DNA from 3 places in the Pseudomonas sp. S2_A10 genome. Region 3 is predicted to be linked to each of the others. Evidence: predicted binding sites of a transcription regulator. Region 3 holds the regulator's gene; each other region holds the start of a gene.
The links. The regulator FliA, encoded in region 3, starts transcription of late flagellar genes. The targets are predictions, from matches to a motif close to CTAAAGTTTNNNNNNNNNNNGCCGNTAA.
Positions count from the first base shown of each region.

Region 1: the regulator FliA is predicted to act here: its motif matches at 1,591-1,618, upstream of AB4N41_RS04220 (methyl-accepting chemotaxis protein).
Region 2: the regulator FliA is predicted to act here: its motif matches at 2,414-2,441, upstream of AB4N41_RS10585 (methyl-accepting chemotaxis protein).

Region 1 is NZ_CP162773.1:924,820-929,469, forward strand. Features, by position in the region: gene AB4N41_RS04215 (MFS transporter) at 131-1,348, opposite strand; gene AB4N41_RS04220 (methyl-accepting chemotaxis protein) at 1,785-3,842, shown strand; tRNA gene AB4N41_RS04225 (tRNA-Met) at 3,958-4,034, shown strand; gene AB4N41_RS04230 (S-type pyocin domain-containing protein) at 4,261-4,650, shown strand, end outside.
Region 2 is NZ_CP162773.1:2,314,779-2,319,428, reverse strand. Features, by position in the region: gene AB4N41_RS10600 (formimidoylglutamate deiminase) at 1-1,260, shown strand, start outside; gene AB4N41_RS10595 (lipocalin family protein) at 1,382-1,951, opposite strand; gene AB4N41_RS10590 (hypothetical protein) at 1,981-2,235, opposite strand; gene AB4N41_RS10585 (methyl-accepting chemotaxis protein) at 2,518-4,410, shown strand; gene AB4N41_RS10580 (DUF924 family protein) at 4,518-4,650, opposite strand, start outside.
Region 3 is NZ_CP162773.1:3,642,991-3,647,640, forward strand. Features, by position in the region: gene flhF (flagellar biosynthesis protein FlhF) at 1-1,053, shown strand, start outside; gene fleN (flagellar synthesis regulator FleN) at 1,170-2,000, shown strand; gene fliA (RNA polymerase sigma factor FliA) at 1,997-2,737, shown strand; gene AB4N41_RS16420 (chemotaxis response regulator CheY) at 2,905-3,276, shown strand; gene AB4N41_RS16425 (protein phosphatase CheZ) at 3,295-4,083, shown strand; gene AB4N41_RS16430 (chemotaxis protein CheA) at 4,137-4,650, shown strand, end outside.

The DNA.
Region 1 (4,650 bases), 2.7 Mb from region 3:
AGAAAAAGCCGCGTTTGATACGCGGCTTTTTTGTGCCCGAAAGATTGTTAAAAGATCGCAGCCTTCGGCAGCTCCTACAGATGTACATCTATCCCCTGTAGGAGCTGCCGAAGGCTGCGATCTTTTGATCTCAAGCTTTTTTAGTACGCGGGAGAAAGATCGCCAACACACCAAACAACGGCAGGAATGAGCAAAGGAAATACACGTACTCAATCCCGTGCACATCCGCCAGATGCCCGAGCAGCGCCGCGCCAATCCCGCCGAAACCGAACATCAGGCCGAAGAAAATCCCGGCAATCATCCCGACATTACCCGGCACCAGTTCCTGCGCGTACACCACGATCGCCGAGAATGCCGACGCCAGAATGAAGCCGATCACCACGCTGAGAATGCTGGTCCAGAACAGATCGACATGCGGCAGGATCAGGGTGAATGGCGCCACCCCCAGGATGGAAAACCAGATCACTGCCTTGCGCCCGATCTTGTCGCCGATAGGCCCGCCGAAGAACGTCCCCGCCGCCACTGCGCCCAAAAACAGGAACAAGTGCAATTGTGAACTCGCCACCGACAGGTCGAACTTCTCGATCAGGTAGAAGGTGAAGTAGCTGGTGAAACTGGCCATGTAGAAATATTTGGAGAACACCAGCAGCCCCAGGACCACCAAGGCACTGGTCACCCTGCCCTTCGATAAGCCGTGCGTCGCGGCTTGGCCGGCCTTGAGCTTGAACAAGTTGAGGTGATTGGCGTACCAGCGGCTGATGCGGTACAGCACGAACAGCGCAAACACCGCGAACAGACCGAACCACGCCACATTGCCCTGGCCGAAGGGAATGATGATCGCCGCCGCCAGCAATGGGCCGAACGCGGAGCCGGCATTGCCGCCGACCTGAAAGGTCGATTGCGCCAGACCAAACCGGCCGCCCGAGGCCAGCCGCGCAACACGCGAGGCTTCCGGGTGAAAGGTCGACGAGCCGATACCAATCAGCGCCGCCGCCAGCAGAATCAATGGGAAGCTGCCGACCACCGACATCATCAGAATGCCGATCAAGGTACACACGGTGCCCGCCGGTAACAGCCACGGTTTAGGGTGCCGGTCAGTGTGATATCCGACCCACGGCTGCAACAGCGACGCGGTCAACTGGAAGGTCAAGGTGATCAGGCCGACCTGGGTAAAGGTCAGGCCATAGTTGGCCTTGAGCATCGGGTAGATCGACGGCAGCACCGACTGGATCAGGTCATTGATCAGATGCGCCAGCGCCACCGCGCCGATGATGCGCATCACCAAGGGGCTGCTTTGCGGAGCAGCGGTCGCCGAGGCAGCGGCGGTCTGGACGTTGCTGATAGCCATGGAAAATTCCGGACAGCAGATGGGTGCCCGCAGGCAGGTGCGTCAATGTGCCATTTTTCGGTGCGCCAGCGCTATCCCCTTAGCCAGCTAACTAAGTTATTGATGACACACCACCGTGTAGGAGCGGCCGAAGGCTGCGATCTTTTGATCTTGCTTCTAAGCATCAAAGTCAAAAGATCGCAGCCTTCGGCAGCTCCTACAGGGGATCGCTGGTGGCGAAGGTGATAGCTCAACGCCATGGTCTGAATCTTGCCTTGCTTCTGCCCTTGAACACGATCGCCTTACAAAGGCGCTCGACAATGGGAAGTTTCGCTACAGAGCCGGCCTACAGAGCGGGCGAGGGTGAACTTTCGAGGCCTTTTAGAGGGCACGGGTCGTGAGCCAACAGCTCGCGATGCACGCCAATGGTGCGTGGTGTCCAGAGGAGTCATGAGGCATGCAGGCTTTCCTTTCACCGGGGATCAAATTGCTGGGGCGGTTTGGCTTCGCAGGTAAATTCCAATTGTTGTTTCTGCTGTTCATTCTGCCGCTGGCCGGCAGCCTGTTGATGATAGGCCATGACTATCGCGAGAAGCTCAATCTGATCTCGGGCGAACGTGCCGGCGTGCGTCAGCTGCTCGCGCTGGATGCGCTGGACAACCTGCTCGCCGCTCAACGCGACCGCGCCGCCCGCTGGCGCGCCACCGAGACCAATCGTCAGCCGACACCGGCCACCCTCGCCGCCATGGCCGCCTTCGACGGCGTGCAACCGGCGGTGCTGCAAGCCACCACAGAGCTGGGCAATGCCCTGAACCAGCAAGGCGCCGACGGCGCAATCCTCGAACGCTTTCAGGCGCTGCAAACCGCACTCAATGGCCTTGATTCGAAAAGCCTCAGCAGTGTCGGCTGGTGGCCGGACGGTTATGACCGCTTCACCAATGCCCTGGGCGCGCTGCAAGCCTTGCGCGAGCAGATCGTCATGGACAATCGCCTGACCCTCGCGCCGTGGCTGGAAACCTACCTGCTGACGCAGATTTCCACGCAACACGCACCGGACCTGATCGAGCGGGTCGGCCGTCTGGCGGCGGTCGGTCAGGCCTCAGTCGTTTCCGGCCAGTTCACCCTGCAGAGCCGCTTGCAGTTGCGCGACCTGCGCAGCCGCATCGGGGACGCCCGCGAGCAACTGGTGAAAACCGCCGGCCTGCTGGAGGCGCGTCTGCCAGCCGAGCTGCAAGCCTGGGCCGGCCAGTATCACGACAGCCTGAAACACCTCGACAGCGGCCTGAAAGTCCTCGACGACGGTGTGTTTGGCGGCAGCATCAACCTAAAGCCAGAGGACTTCGAACGCAGCCTCGACGCGCTGCTCACCGACCTCGCTTCCCTGCGCCAGCAATCCCTGGTCGCGCTGGATCAGCGGCTCGATGCGTATTACAGCTCGGCGATCCGCCAGTTCATTGTTGTCGCCGCAATCTTCGGTTGCCTGCTGTTGGCCGCGTTATACCTGTTCGTTTGCCTGCAAGCCTCGATCCGCCGTAGCGCCAGCGGCATCACCTTGCTCGCCGAAGCCTTGCGCGACGGTAACCTGAGCCTGCAAGTGCCGGTGGTGGGGCGCGATGAGCTGGCAGCGATCAGCACCGCGCTCAACGTCGCTGTGGTGCAATTGCGCAGCAGCATGCTCGGCGTCGACCACGAGACCTCGCAGTTGAGCAACGCGGTGCGCAGCCTCAACCAACACTCCAGCGGCGCCCTGAGCGAAGTCGAAGCGCAGCAATTGCAGATCAGCCAGATCGCCGCTGCCGCCACGCAATTGGCCGCCACCTCGCAAGGCGTCGCGCAGAGTTGCGAACAGGCCTCCGGCAGCGCCCAGCAAACCCGGCGCATCGCCGCCGACAGCAGCCGCGACAGCCAACGCACCACGGCGAGCATTCAGCAGCTCAATCAGCGCCTGAACGACACCGCCGCCGCGCTCGGCCGGGTCAGCGAGCAAGGCCAGCAGATTCAACTGGTCGTGGACACCATTCGCGGCGTCGCCGAGCAGACCAACCTGCTCGCGCTCAACGCCGCCATCGAGGCCGCCCGCGCCGGCGAACAGGGTCGCGGCTTTGCCGTGGTCGCCGACGAGGTGCGCAGCCTCTCGCAACGCACGCAATCGTCCACCGCGCAGATCGCCGGCACCGTCGACAGCCTGCGCGCCACGGTCAACGAAGCGGTAAGCCTGATGGAAGCCGCCTGTGGTCAGGCGCAATCGGATGCCGAAGCGGTCACCGGACTCGGCGAACGCCTGGGAGAAATCGCCAGCGCCGTACAGAGTGTCACCGACACCCTGGCGCAAATCGCCACAGCGGTTGAAGAACAGGCCAGCACTGCCGACGAAGTCAGCGGCAATATCCAGCAGGTCGATCAAGCGGCGGTGCGTTTGCTCGAAGGCGCACGCGCCGTAAACCTCGCGGCGGACACCTTGAGCCAGGGTAGCGAGGCCCTGAGCGCCAATACCGCCAGATTCCAACTGCGCTGACGCCCTCCCCGGCCCCGATTTTCGGGGCCGGAGGATAAGCAGTTGAAAACAGGAAGAAATATTTTCGATTTACGCTTGACGCCTTGCCATTTCAGGGGAATAATGCGCGCCACTTGGCTACATAGCTCAGTTGGTTAGAGCATAGCATTCATAATGCTGGGGTCCGGGGTTCAAGTCCCTGTGTAGCCACCAAGTACTAAAAACGGCTTACCGAAAGGTAGGCCGTTTTTTTATGCCTCGAGAAAAGTCCTTTTCCTCCCGCTCCCTGCATGCAATTCAGATGCCTCCGTAAGAAAAAAGTAGATCTCTGGTACGAAACGGATCTTTCGTAGCATCAGCCACCTGTCGCTCTCTCCCCGAATCGCTCCTATACCGACAAGCTCCCCTGGCTCGACTCAGCGCCATACAGGGAGTTGGCATGCCTCAATACAAATACCTTCTCGACGATGACTGGTTATTAAATCCGTATAGCGGTGGCAGGGCCTGGTTTACTTTGCTTCCACCGAAAGCACCGGAGCCGGTGTACATCGAGAAGGATGAGTGGCCTGCGCCCAAGCCACGCGAAGACAGGGTCTTTGCCAAGTCCTGCACGCCGGACAACTGGTGTCGCACGGACGCTGGCACTGCCGAGGAGCCAGCCAGCAACTTCGGCAAGATCATGGTCGCCGGCGCCATGCTCATGCCCTCCGCCAGCACCGCTATCGCGACGGCGATAGGTGCCGACCTGGCTTTGGGGCGTCTGGCCGGCGGCGGGATTTTGCAACAGCGCCTGAACTGGGCCATCCGTGGCGCCGGCGGGCCGGCCAGC
Region 2 (4,650 bases), 1.3 Mb from region 3:
TCCAGCGCAGACGGCGCCGAACGGCTGCGCGGGCCGTTGCTGCCGGGTATGCCCAACCTGCACTCCCACGCCTTCCAGCGCGCCATGGCTGGATTGGCCGAAGTGGCCGGCAACCCCAACGACAGTTTCTGGACCTGGCGCGATCTGATGTACCGCCTCGTCGGAAAAATCAGCCCGGATCAGCTCGGCATCATCGCCCGTCAGCTCTACATCGAAATGCTCAAGGCCGGTTACACCTCGGTCGCCGAATTTCACTATGTGCACCACGACAGCAACGGCCAGCCGTATGCCGATCCTGCCGAACTGGCTTTGCGTATCAGCCAGGCCGCCAGCGAAAGCGGCATCGGTCTGACCCTGCTGCCAGTGCTCTACAGTCATTCCGGATTCGGCGGGCAGACGCCAAACGATGGCCAGCGTCGCTTTATCAACAGCACTGAAAACTATCTGAATCTGCAAGCGCGGTTGCAGCCATTACTGGCGCAGCAAAAGGCGCAATCGCTGGGCCTGTGTTTCCACTCGCTGCGGGCGGTGACGCCACAACAAATCAGCGAAGTGTTGGCGGCCAGTGACAAACAATGCCCGGTGCACATACACATCGCCGAACAGCAAAAGGAAGTCGACGACTGCCTGAGCTGGAGCGGTCGTCGTCCGTTGCAATGGCTTTACGAGAACACTGAAGTCGATCAGCGCTGGTGTCTGGTCCACGCCACCCACGCCAATCCGCAAGAAATCACGCTAATGGCCAACAGTCGCGCGATCGCCGGGCTGTGCCTGACCACTGAAGCGAATCTGGGCGACGGAATTTTTCCGGCGGTGGACTTTCTTGCCCAGGGCGGGCGCATGGGCATTGGCTCCGACAGCCATGTGTCGCTGAGCGTGGTGGAAGAATTGCGCTGGCTGGAATATGGCCAGCGCCTGCGTGATCAGCGGCGCAATCGCTTGTATGGCGCGCAGCAGCCGATGGTCGGTCGCACCCTGTATGACGCGGCGCTGGACGGCGGTGCACAGGCACTGGGGCAGCCGATCGGCGCGCTGGAAGTGGGCAAGCGCGCGGACTGGATTGTCCTGGATGGCAGCGATCCGTATCTGGCGACGGCTGCGGGAGACGGGATTCTCAATCGCTGGTTGTTCGCCGGCGGCGATCGCCAAGTGCGCGATGTGCTGGTCAATGGTCAGTGGGTGGTGCGCGATGGACGGCATGCCGGCGAAGAGCAAAGCGCCCGAGCTTTCACCCAGGTCCTGCGTGATCTCTTGGGCTGACCCAAAACCAAACTGTGGGAGCGAGCCTGCTCGCGAAAGCGCTGTATCAGTCAACATTCATATCGACTGATACACCCTCTTCGCGAGCAGGCTCGCCCCCACATTTGATTTGTATAGCGGCTTAATTGGATGTCTTGGCCATCTGCCGATCCGACGCCCGCCAGATCAGGCGTGTGGTGTCGTAACCCTGCTGACGCGCCTTGCTCAGCAATTCTTCCCGCACTACACCGTTGACGGTCGGTGTGCGTGACAGCAGCCACAGGTACTTGCGACTCGGATCGCCGACGATGGCGGTCTTGTAATCGTCGCTGACGTACAACACCCAGTACTCGCCCTTCGCCACACCCGGCACCAGGCGCGAGAACCAGTTATCGAATTCGACCCAGAGCTTGTCGGTCTTGCCCGGCACTTGTGGATAAGCCGTGCCCTTGGCTTCTTCCCACTGCCACTCCGGGGTCAGGCAACGGTTGAGCACGCCGACATTACCGTCAGGCTTGAGGGTGTAATGGGCTTCGGATTGCGCGCAGTGGCGCTGGAAGTACATCGGCAAGCGTGCCAGTTCATACCAGGTGCCCTGATAACGCTTGAGATTGACGCTGTTGACGGTCTTGGGCGCCAACGGGTCGACGCCGGAAGTGGCGCAGCCAGCCAGTACCAGGCCAGCAAAAAGGATCAGCAATAACCGCTTCATTTTTTTCTCCGTGGGCGCGAAGCCCCGGTTTACTTCAGGCCTTGGCCGGAAAACATCAGCACTTTGTCACCGGCGTATTGCACGCTGATAAAGCTGTTCTTGTCGCCCCAGGTGCAGCTGGACATACCGAGCGCGCCCGAGCAATCGGTGGGCTTGCCGAGAAGGGTTTCCACTTCGGACTTGGCCATGCCGGCCGAGAGCTTGGAGTAGTTTTCCTGATTGACCTTGCTGCATGCGGCCAACAGCACGCAAAACGACAGCAGGGCGATAGATCGCAGCGACATGGTGAAACTCCTGGAACGAGGGGGGATGGCATGGTGCCAACCAGAAGCTTAGAAGAGAAAAGTGTCATCTGGTTCCGTGACCGAACGCCTATTTATCAGCCCGCCCGTCCGGCTTTTGTCGGTAAATCAAAAACTTTGTGAAGCCGTCGAGCATTTCGTCGACTTTCCCTGCAAACGCCTAATCTTTGGCGCGGCGCGGTCGAAAATAAGAGCAGCGCAACGCTGCCGAATATGGCAAATTGCCGCCCTTTCCTGACCAGCCCCTTCGCGGTAGTTCATTCGATGACCAGAAACATGAAATTCAGCCACAAGATTTTGCTGGCTGCTGCCCTTGTGGTGGCCGTTGCGTTCGCCTGTTTCATCTTCTTCAACGACTATCGCCAACGTCAGGCCTTGAGCAGCAGCACCGAAGCGACCATGCAGGAACTGGGTAGCCTGACCACCAGCAACATCCAGACCTGGCTGGAAAGTCGCATTCAACTGCTGCAATCGCTGTCGCAGCAAGTCGCCGTCGACGGCAACGCGCCCGCCAGCCTCAAGCGCATCATTGACCTGCCCGCCTACACCGGCAATTTCCAGCTCAGCTATTTCGGTGGCGCTGACGGCGTGATGTTCTCGGTGCCGGCCGGCAACCGTGCGCCGGACTACGACCCACGGGCGCGTGGTTGGTACAAAGCGGCCAACAGCGCGCAGCAGACCATCGTCACCGAACCGTACATCGCCGCTTCGTCGGGCAAACTGGTGATCACCGTCGCCACCCCGGTGCAGCGTCAGGGCCAAATGCTCGGCGTCGCCGGTGCCGACATCGATCTGACCAGCGTCAGCGCGATCATCAACTCGCTGAACTTCGGCGGCCACGGTCATGCGTTCATCGTCAGCGCCGAAGGCAAGATCCTGATTCACCCGGACAGCAAGCTGGTGCTCAAGTCCCTCGCCGAGGCCTATCCGAACGGCGCGCCTCAAGTCAGCCCGGGCCTGAAACAAGTCGAGTTCGACGGCAAGACCCAGTTGGTTTCCTTCACCCGCGTCAACGGCGTGCCATCGGCTGACTGGTACGTGGCGCTGGTGCTCGACAAAGACACCGCGTTCTCGATGCTCAGCGAATTCCGCACCTCGGCACTGATCGCCATGGTCATCGCCGTGCTGATCATCATCGGCCTGCTCGGCATGCTGATTCGCGTGCTGATGCAACCGCTGCTGACCATGGGCCGTGCGATGCATGACATCGCTGAAGGCGAAGGCGACCTGACCAAACGGCTGGTGATTCACGGCAACGATGAATTCGGCGCATTGGGTACGTCGTTCAACCGCTTCGTCGAACGCATTCATACGTCGATCCGCGAAGTGTCCTCGGCCACCGGCCAGGTCAACGAAGTCGCCCTGCGTGTGGTCGCTGCCTCGAACTCGTCGATGTACAACTCCGACCAGCAGGCCAGCCGCACCAACAGTGTCGCCGCCGCGATCAATCAGCTCGGCGCCGCCGCTCAGGAAATCGCCCAGAACGCCGCCCTCGCCTCGCAGCACTCCAGCGATGCGCGCAGCCTCGCGGTCGACGGCCAGCAGGTGGTGGATAAAACCATTTACGCCATGCAACAACTGTCGGCGAAGATCAGCGACTCCTGCGGCAACATCGAAACGCTGAACAGCAACACGGTGAACATCGGCCAGATTCTCGAAGTGATCACCAGCATTTCCCAGCAGACCAACCTGCTCGCACTCAACGCCGCCATTGAAGCCGCGCGTGCCGGTGAGGCCGGACGCGGTTTCGCCGTGGTCGCCGACGAGGTGCGCAACCTCGCGCACCGCACCCAGGATTCGGCGCAGCAAGTGCAGAAGATGATCGAAGAGTTGCAGGTCGGCGCACGTCAGGCAGTAACCATCATGACCGAGAGCCAGCGCGAGAGCGAAAGCAGCGTCGGCATCGCCAACCAGGCCGGCGAGCGTCTGGGCAGCGTGACCCAGCGCATCGGCGAAATCGACGGCATGAACCAGTCGGTGGCCACCGCGACTGAAGAGCAGACTGCTGTGGTCGAGTCGATCAATGTCGATATCAACGAGATCAACACGCTGAATCAGGAAGGCGTGGAGAACTTGCAGGCGACGTTGCGCGCGTGTTCGGACCTTGAGCAGCAGGCGGCGCGGTTGAAGCATCTGGTCGGCAGCTTCAGGATCTAAGCTGCAGCCTCAGGCCTCTTCGCGAGCAGGCTCGCTCCCACAGTGGAATGCATTTCAATTGTGGGAGCGAGCCTGCTCGCGAAAGCGGCATAAGCCGCACTGAAGATTCAGAATCTTGAGCCGGGCCTGGACAGGAACTCCAATTCCTCAGACGTAGACTCCCGCCCCAACACCGCATTGCGATGCGGAAACCGGCCAAACCGGGCAATCACCTTCTGATGCCGCTCGGCATAGTCCAGG
Region 3 (4,650 bases):
CCGTTGACCGCAGGCCTGCCGCTGACTGCTGCCGAACCGCTGAGCGAGCCGACCTACGCCGCACCGACGCGCCCGGCCGCAGCGCCTGCGCAGGCCTCGGCGGGTGTCGATCCGCGTGCACTGGATTCGATGCGTTTTGAATTGAACAGCTTGCGCGAGCTGATGGAAGTGCAGCTCGGCACCCTGGCCTGGAATCAGCTGCAAGGCAGCCGTCCGGCCCAGGCCAATCTGTATCGCCGTCTGCAGCGCATCGGCCTGTCCGGCCCGCTGTCGCGCGATCTGTTGGCGATGATCACCGATATCGAAGAACCCCGTCAGGCTTGGCGCATGCTGTTGGCCCACCTGGCGCGGATGATTGCCGTGCCGGAAGTCGAGCCGCTGGAAGAGGGCGGTGTGATTGCCATGGTCGGCCCCGCCGGCATGGGCAAGACCACCACGCTGGCCAAGCTCGCCGCGCGTTATGTGCTCAAGTACGGCGCGCAGAACGTTGCACTGGTAAGCATGGACAGCTTCCGCATCGGCGCGCAGGAACAATTGAAAACCCTCGGGCGCATCCTCAACGTGCCGGTAACGCACGTCGATCCGGGTCAGTCGCTGGTGCAGGCATTGGATCCACTGCTACGCAAACGCGTAGTTTTGATCGATACTGCCGGCCTGCAAGCCAGTGATCCGGCGTTGCGCATGCAGCTTGAGAGCCTGGCCGGGCGTGGCATTCGCTCAAAAAATTATCTGGTCCTGGCAACCACCAGCCAGAAACAGGTTCTAACCGCCGCTTATCACAGTTACAAGCGTTGCGGGCTGGCCGGCTGCATCCTGACTAAACTGGATGAAACGGCCAGTCTCGGCGAAGTGTTGAGCCTGGCGATCAGTCATGAATTGCCGGTCGCGTACCTGACCGATGGCCCACGGATTCCGGATGATCTGCATCTGCCGCGTCGTCATCAATTGGTCAGCCGCGCCGTCAGCGTGCAAATGCAGGAAGAACCCAGCGAAGAAGCCATGGCTGACATGTTCGCTGATATCTATCACAGCCCGACCAAGCAGGTTGGCTGAGGTAATCATGAACAGTTTTTGTACCTACATCGATGGTCTGCCACGCATTGTTCCGATCAGGAACGCGCAGCCAGTAATGTGGCCTCCGTCTATGCAAGACAAGGTAAAGAAATAACATGGGCAGCATGCATCCCGTACAGGTGATCGCGGTGACCGGCGGCAAAGGTGGCGTCGGCAAGACTAACGTGTCAGTGAACTTGTCGCTGGCGCTGGCAGAGCTTGGCCGTCGGGTCATGCTGCTGGACGCCGACCTGGGCCTGGCGAACGTCGACGTTCTGCTGGGGCTGACACCCAAGCGCACACTGGCCGACGTTATCGAAGGCCGTTGCGAACTGCGCGACGTGCTGTTGCAAGGCCCGGGCGGGATTCGCATCGTGCCGGCGGCCTCCGGCACGCAGAGCATGGTGCACTTGAGCCCGGCGCAACACGCCGGCCTGATCCAGGCGTTCAGCGACATCGGCGACAATCTCGACGTGCTGGTGATCGACACCGCTGCGGGTATTGGTGACTCGGTAGTCAGTTTCGTACGCGCCGCCCAGGAAGTGTTGCTGGTGGTCTGCGACGAGCCGACTTCGATCACCGATGCTTACGCGCTGATCAAGTTGCTCAACCGCGATTACGGCATGAACCGCTTCCGCGTGCTGGCCAACATGGCGCAGAGCCCGCAGGAAGGGCGCAACCTGTTCGCCAAGTTGACCAAGGTCACGGATCGCTTCCTCGACGTCGCCCTACAATACGTCGGCGCCGTGCCATACGACGAAAGCGTGCGCAAGGCAGTGCAGAAGCAGCGCGCTGTCTACGAAGCCTTTCCCCGTTCCAAGTGCGCACTGGCCTTCAAGGCCATCGCCCAGAAGGTCGATACCTGGCCGCTGCCCGCCAACCCGCGCGGGCATCTGGAATTTTTCGTCGAGCGTCTCGTGCAGCAAACCGCAGGGCCTGTGATATGACCGCCAGTGGCATGAATCTTTACAAAAAGTCGGCGCGTGACGCGCAATACGAATTGATCGAGCGTTACGCGCCACTGGTCAAGCGCATTGCCTATCACTTGCTGGCGCGCCTGCCGGCCAGCGTGCAGGTCGAAGACCTGATCCAGGCCGGGATGATCGGTTTGCTGGAAGTCTCGACCAAATACGACGCCAGCAAAGGCGCCAGTTTCGAAACGTACGCGGGCATTCGAATCCGCGGCGCGATGCTCGATGAAGTGCGCAAAGGGGATTGGGCGCCACGCTCGGTTCACCGTAATACCAGGATGGTCAGCGACGCGATTCGCTCGATTGAAGCTAAAACCGGCCGTGACGCTAAAGATCACGAGGTTGCGGCCGAACTCCAATTGAGTCTCGACGATTACTACGGGATTCTGAATGACACCTTGGGCAGTCGCCTGTTCAGTTTCGACGACCTGTTGCAGGACGGCGAACACGAAGGGCTGCACGAGGATGGCGCCAGTGCTCATATGGAGCCGTCACGCGATCTGGAAGATGAACGCTTCCAGGCGGCGCTGGCGGACGCGATTGCCAATTTGCCGGAGCGTGAGCGACTGGTGTTGGCGCTGTACTACGACGAAGAGCTGAACCTCAAGGAAATCGGTGAAGTCCTTGGCGTCAGTGAATCGCGGGTCAGCCAGTTACACAGCCAGTGCGCGGCCCGTCTGCGGGGGCGTTTGGGGGAGTGGCGAGCGCGCTGAAGGCAGTGTGGGGACACTGCGAAACGAGGCTGGTGCGGTGATAAGCGGCGCCGGTCTCGATCCGTTGTGCTCCAGACAAACTTCGAGTGCTATGCCGATTGATTGAAGTGGCGCGTCCAGGTGCTGGGCGCGTTTAAGACTGCTTGGAGGTCGAATTGAACAAAGACATGAAAATCCTCATCGTTGATGACTTCTCAACGATGCGGCGGATCATCAAGAACCTGCTGCGCGATCTTGGGTTCACCAACACCGTCGAGGCCGACGATGGCACCACTGCCATTCCGGTGCTCAACAGCGGCAGCATCGACTTTCTGGTAACGGACTGGAACATGCCGGGCATGACCGGTATCGACCTGCTGCGTCACGTGCGCGCCGATGAAAAACTCAAGCACCTCCCGGTGTTGATGGTGACTGCTGAAGCCAAGCGCGAGCAGATCATCGAGGCCGCTCAGGCCGGTGTGAACGGTTACGTAGTCAAACCTTTCACGGCTCAAGCGTTGAAAGACAAAATCGAGAAGATTTTCGAACGCATCGGCTGATGAATGCGCGGGGGAGCTATGGAGCATAACGAATCATCACAGGGCGATTTCGAATCGACCCTGAAAAAACACGCGGTCGAACTGGTCGAGAGCCTTGAAAAAGGCAAGTTCGGCGACGCGGTGCAACTGATCCATGAGCTCAATCAGACCCGTGACCGCGGCCTGTATCAGGAAGTGGGCAAGCTCACACGTGAACTGCACAGTGCGATCGTCAATTTCCAGATCGATCCGCACATGCCGCAGGCCGAGGAAGTGTCGCAAATTACCGACGCCACCGAACGCCTGGGCTATGTGGTCAAGCTGACGGAAGCCGCGGCCAACCGCACCATGGATCTGGTGGAAAGCGCCACCCCGGTGGTCAACAGTCTGGCTGATGAAGCGCAGACGTTGAGCGCCGATTGGGGCCGCTTCATGCGTCGCGAGGTCGGGGCTGAAGAGTTCCGTGAACTGGCGCGCCGGGTCGACGGTTTTCTGTCACGCAGCAGCACGGACAACCGTGCGGTGTCGAGCAACCTCAACGACATCCTGCTGGCTCAGGATTACCAGGACCTCACAGGTCAAGTGATCAAGCGTGTGACCCAACTGGTCACCGAAGTCGAAAGCAATCTGCTCAAACTCGTGCTCATGGCCAGTCAGGTCGACCGCTTTGCGGGCATCGAACATGACCGCGCCGCAATGCTTGCTGAAAAAGATCCACAAAAACATCTCTCGCAGGGTGAAGGTCCGCAGATTCATGCCGATAAACGAGAAGACGTTGTGTCCGGTCAGGACGATGTGGACGATTTGTTATCCAGCCTTGGATTCTAGAGTTTCGGAATTCGGGTTTTTTGGGTTTTTAGACCTGTAGGAGCACCCCATTAATGAGCTTCGGCGCCGATGAAGAGATCCTTCAGGATTTCCTGGTTGAGGCCGGCGAGATTCTTGAGCAACTGTCCGAACAACTGGTCGAGCTGGAAAGCCGCCCGGATGATGCAGATCTGCTCAATGCAATTTTTCGCGGTTTCCACACTGTAAAAGGGGGCGCCGGCTTCCTTCAGCTCAATGAGCTGGTGGAGTGCTGTCACATCGCCGAAAACGTTTTCGACATCCTGCGCAAGGGTGAGCGTCGCGTTGATGCAGAGCTGATGGACGTTGTGCTCGAAGCACTGGACGCGGTGAACAGCATGTTCAGTGAAGTCCGTGAGCGTGCACCGATCACCGCTGCCACGCCGGAACTGTTGGCCGCGCTGGCGCGTCTGGCCGAACCGCAATCGGCGGATGAAGCCCCGGCTTCGCCGGTTGCCGAGATGATCGAAGAACTGGTCGTTGAAAGCGACTCCTCGGACGACATCACCGATAACGAATTCGAACAACTGCTGGACTCGCTGAATGCCG